2 regions of the Proteiniclasticum sp. C24MP genome follow, and region 2 is predicted to be linked to the other one. Evidence: riboswitches for the same ligand, from Rfam matches in the RefSeq annotation. Region 2 holds a riboswitch; the other holds the start of a gene.
The links. A riboswitch is a leader RNA that binds a small molecule or an ion and turns the genes downstream of it on or off. The one in region 2 is predicted to bind S-adenosylmethionine.

Region 1 (2,475 bases), on a different contig from region 2:
AACTGGCGATCGTGCCAATTCTAAGAGCCGGTATCGGAATGGTTGACGGAATGCTCAAGCTTGTTCCTGCAGCAAAAGTCGGACACATCGGACTTTACAGAGATGAGAGTACACTTCAGCCAGTGGAATACTTCTGCAAACTGCCAAAGGATATTGAAGAGAGAGAAGTTATTGTTGTGGATCCGATGCTTGCAACAGGCGGGTCTGCCATTGACGCGATTCATATGCTGAAGAAAAGAGGAGCGAAGAGCATTAAGTTCGTAGGTCTTGTGGCGGCTCCTGAAGGAATCAAAGCTTTATCGGAGAAGCATCCTGATGTTGATATCTTCATCGCGGCAATTGATGAAAAGCTGAACGAACACGGATATATCGTTCCAGGACTGGGAGACGCAGGAGACAGACTCTTTGGCACCAAGTAACAGGTATTTCAGTCAGTCTATTGGGAAATGATTCTATACCCGCCATGAACAGATTATTTCAGTTCATGGCGGGTGTTTTTTTCAGGAACTGAATGGAAATTTTAAGGACAACAGAATTGGAAAACAGATGCGGTGAAAAAGCTGAAATCATCAGACGGATTTGAAGTGTCAAGAGACTCAAGAGTTTTATGAAGTGGGTGTGGAAAGAGATCTCCCCTCTTCAATATGACAAAAAATATCAAATAAAAAAACGGGATTTATTTTAAGAAAAACCCTTGAAATATCATCGTCTAGGCTATATACTAGTCTTTGTCAGTTCATTTGCTGGTGTGGCTCAATGGTAGAGCAGCTGATTTGTAATCAGCAGGTTGATGGTTCGATTCCGTTCACCAGCTCCACATTTTCGGAGGAGTACCCAAGTGGCCAAAGGGGGCAGACTGTAAATCTGTTGCAAGTTGCTTCAGTGGTTCGAATCCACTCTCCTCCACCATTATCCTTGAAAAATATGAGCAAATGTTATTGACAAAACCCTAAGACTGTTGTACTATAAATAGGCAGTTGTACACTGATAGGGAGGAGTACCCAAGTGGCCAAAGGGGGCAGACTGTAAATCTGTTGCAAGTTGCTTCAGTGGTTCGAATCCACTCTCCTCCACCACAAAAGACACAATTGTTTCAATTGCTGTCTTTTTTTATGAAAAAAATTGAATACTCTTATCAAGAGAGGTGGAGGGAAAGGGCCCTATGAAACCCGGCAACCTGTAGAAATACGTGGTGCCAATTCCTGCAGCGAATACGCTGCAAGATAAGAGAGATGTAGAACTTACGACACCTCTTCTTATTGTGAAGAGGTTTTTTATTTGTCTGAAAAAAGGGAGGAAAAAAATGAAAAGACTATTTACTTCAGAATCTGTAACAGAAGGGCATCCGGATAAAATATGCGATCAGATTTCAGATGCCATCCTGGACAGTATCCTTGAACAGGATCCGAAAGCCAGAGTCGCCTGCGAAACTGCCGTGACCACTGGTATGGTCATGGTTATGGGGGAAATCACAACAGACTGCTACGTGGATATTCCGAAGGTAGTGAGAAAAACTGTCACTGAAATCGGATATGTCCGTGCCAAGTACGGTTTTGATGCTGAAACATGCGCTGTGCTTACTTCCATTGACGAACAGTCACCAGATATCGCTCAGGGAGTCAACGCATCTCTGGAGACACGTGAGGGGGACCATGATGCCATGCTTCAGACTGGAGCAGGAGATCAGGGGATGATGTTCGGTTTCGCCACCAACGAAACGGAAGATTATATGCCTATGCCCATCAATCTTGCTCAGAAACTGGCCAGAAGGCTTGCGGAAGTAAGAAAGAATGAGACACTCACCTATCTCAGACCGGATGGGAAAACCCAGGTGACCATAGAGTATGATGAGAATGACAAACCTGTAAGGGTTGAGGCGGTTGTTCTCTCTACGCAGCACAGTTCTGTAGTGACCCAGGAAGAAATCAGAAGAGACATCATTGAACATGTGATCATGGCAGTTGTGCCTGAAGAACTCATGGATGAGAACACCAAGATCTACGTGAATCCAACTGGGCAGTTTATTGTAGGAGGACCACAAGGAGATTCCGGACTTACCGGAAGAAAGATCATTGTGGATACCTATGGCGGTTATGGAAGACATGGAGGCGGAGCTTTCTCAGGAAAAGATCCAACAAAGGTTGACCGTTCTGCAGCTTATGCAGCGAGATGGGTGGCGAAGAACCTTGTGGCAGCAGGAGTTGCCGACAAGCTGGAAGTACAGCTGAGTTATGCCATAGGTGTTGCAAAGCCGATTTCCATTGAGGTATTCACATTTGGAACGGAAAAAGTATCTCATGAGCGCATTATAGAAGTCATTAGCAGGATATTCGACCTTAGACCAGGTGCAATCATCCGGGATCTGGATCTCCAGAAGCCGATCTATAGAAAGATTGCAGCTTATGGTCACTTCGGAAGAGATGACCTGGATCTGACATGGGAGAAGCTCAATAAAGTGGATGAAATCAGAAGTCT
Region 2 (2,475 bases):
CATGGCAGAGTATCCTACGATATTGATGAATATATTTGTGATGCCCTGTACTAAATTCGGCAGAGCTTCAATGAGCATCACTTTGAAAATGATCTGAGCATTGGTTGCTCCAAAGGACTTCGCCGCTTCAATGATTCCTGGATCCACCGTATCCAGCGAACCTTCAATGATTCTGGCTGCAAAGGGTGTGGCAGCTATGGTCAGCGGAACGATGGCTGCGGTGGTGCCGATGGATGTTCCTACAATGAATCTTGACAGCGGAAAGAGGAGAAACATAAGAATAATAAACGGGAAACTTCTGAATACATTGATGAAGAAGTCCAGTGTATTATATAAGGAAGGTTTTGGTTTCAATCCTTTTTCCTTTGTATAAACCAAGACGATTGCGATGAAAAACCCGAAAAATATGGATAGGATTCCAGAAACGCTGATCATAAGCAATGATTCTAAAAGCGCCTCTATATAGCCGTTAAGATTCATTATGTATCACCTCCACATTCAAACCTTTTTCTACAAGATACGATACGATGTCTTCCTTGTCTTGAGGATTTATGTTGATTACCAGACTCCCCAGGACATTGCCGCTGAAGTTTTCAAGCTTGCCCCATACAATGGAAAAGTCCACATTGAGGTCCTTGCTCATATTCGTGATGATGGTCTGGTTGCTGTAATCTTTTGTGAAAAAGATTCTGATATTGATTCCCTTTGGCAGAATTTCCATTTCATCTTCCCCGATGAGCTTTTTCAGGCTCTTAGCGGGATTCAGGAACAGATCCTCCACTTTTCCAAGGGCAGACACTTTTCCGCCTTCCATCACCGCAACTCTCTGGCAGATGTCTTTTACGACTTCCATCTGGTGCGTCACCACAACCAGTGTCAGCCCAAGCTCTCTGTTGATTTTTTTCAGAAGAGCAAGGATTTCCTTGGTGGTGTTGGGATCCAGTGCTGAGGTTGCTTCATCACAGAGAAGAAATTCAGGATCCAGTGCAAGGGCCCTTGCAATGGCTACACGCTGCTTTTCTCCTCCAGATAATGAACGCGGTTTGCTTTTGTATTTGTCTGAAAGACCTACAAGATTCAGCAGCTCCTTGGCCCGGGTCTGTATTGTTTTTTTGTCATAGCCCCAGATTTCCATAGGAAGTGCCACATTTTCCAGTGCAGTTTTCTGATTCAGAAGATTAAAATTCTGAAAGATCATGGATACCTTTTTTCTGAGTCTGCGTACCCCGTCTGAGTCGAGCGAACCGATGCTGATACCATCTACGATGATATCTCCTTTGTTGAAAGGTTCCAGAGCATTGATGCATCGAAGCAGGGTAGATTTACCCACTCCGCTTCTTCCTACAATACCGAAGATCTCACCTTTCTCAATCCGGAAGGATACGTCTTTGATGACTTCCTGACTGTCATACTGTTTTTCAAGATTTTTAATTTCGATCAATCACTACACCTCACAATTTTTTCTGATGCAAGCATCAAAAACGGCAAAATAAAATTCGCCTAAGAATAAACTTAGACGAATGAAATCTAAAAGCTTATTCTCATCTTTCAGCTTACGCTGCAGGAATTGGCACCATATACAGCAGATGCTGTATTGGTTGCCGGGTTTCACAGGGCCTTTCCCTCCACCTCTCTAGATAAGAAAATATTAATATTTCGTTATATAAATAGTAACACGATTCGAAAAGATGTCAATAAACACTGGATGATATTTATCATTGTCATATTTGTAAAGGTTTAAATTCTTATATTCTCCCTATATCATTTCTGTAATAAAGGTTTTCATTGCGATTTTCATCAAGAAAATCATATACGTTTTTGAAGCATTCTGACTTCTGCCCTCTGGATACGACCGAAAGCACTCTGCCGGAGCTAGATAGAATTCTCTCCTGAAGCACTTTGCTCGCGTAGGAGAACACGCTGACCTGATCTGTTTCGGCATCGAAAAATGAGCTTACATCGATCTCTTTTTCGCAGGTCTTTGGATAGCCTTTAGCGGAAAGGACCACGCATAACGCACAGTCGGATGATAAGACCACATCTTCTTCCTGAAGCGTACCGTCCAGGGTTTTCATAAACAGAGTGTTCAGATCGCTCTCGAGGGTCTCCAGAAGGCTCTGGGTCTCCGGGTCCCCGAATCTCAGATTGTACTCCAGAAGATAGGTCCCTTTCTCCGTAAGCATCAGCCCGAAGAAGATGATCCCTTTGAACAGAAGCTGTTCTGCTCGGAGTCCCACCAGGGTCTTGTCCAGAATGTTCTTTCTGAAGTCTTTTTCCAGCTCTTCCGTAAAATAGGGATTAGGGGTCAGAGAACCCATACCACCGGTATTGAGCCCTGTTTCCCCTTCTCCGATCTTTTTGTGGTCCATGGTGGAATTCAAGGACAGAATGGAATTTCCATCAAACAGCGTGATGATGGAAGCCTCCTTTCCTGTGAGGTATTCTTCTATGACGACTTTTTTCGATGCTTCTTTG

Region 1: another riboswitch for S-adenosylmethionine. It lies ahead of metK (methionine adenosyltransferase); the one in region 2 lies ahead of ACHAL6_RS07780 (methionine ABC transporter ATP-binding protein).

What each region holds. Positions count from the first base shown of each region.
Region 1 covers NZ_JBINJW010000012.1:16,771-19,245, reverse strand. Annotated here, with positions in the region: gene upp (uracil phosphoribosyltransferase) at 1-419, shown strand, start outside; tRNA gene ACHAL6_RS09470 (tRNA-Thr) at 743-817, shown strand; tRNA gene ACHAL6_RS09465 (tRNA-Tyr) at 825-909, shown strand; tRNA gene ACHAL6_RS09460 (tRNA-Tyr) at 992-1,076, shown strand; SAM riboswitch class I at 1,130-1,230, shown strand; gene metK (methionine adenosyltransferase) at 1,304-2,475, shown strand, end outside.
Region 2 covers NZ_JBINJW010000008.1:40,355-42,829, forward strand. Annotated here, with positions in the region: gene ACHAL6_RS07775 (methionine ABC transporter permease) at 1-480, opposite strand, end outside; gene ACHAL6_RS07780 (methionine ABC transporter ATP-binding protein) at 470-1,441, opposite strand; SAM riboswitch class I at 1,539-1,644, opposite strand; gene purD (phosphoribosylamine--glycine ligase) at 1,746-2,475, opposite strand, start outside.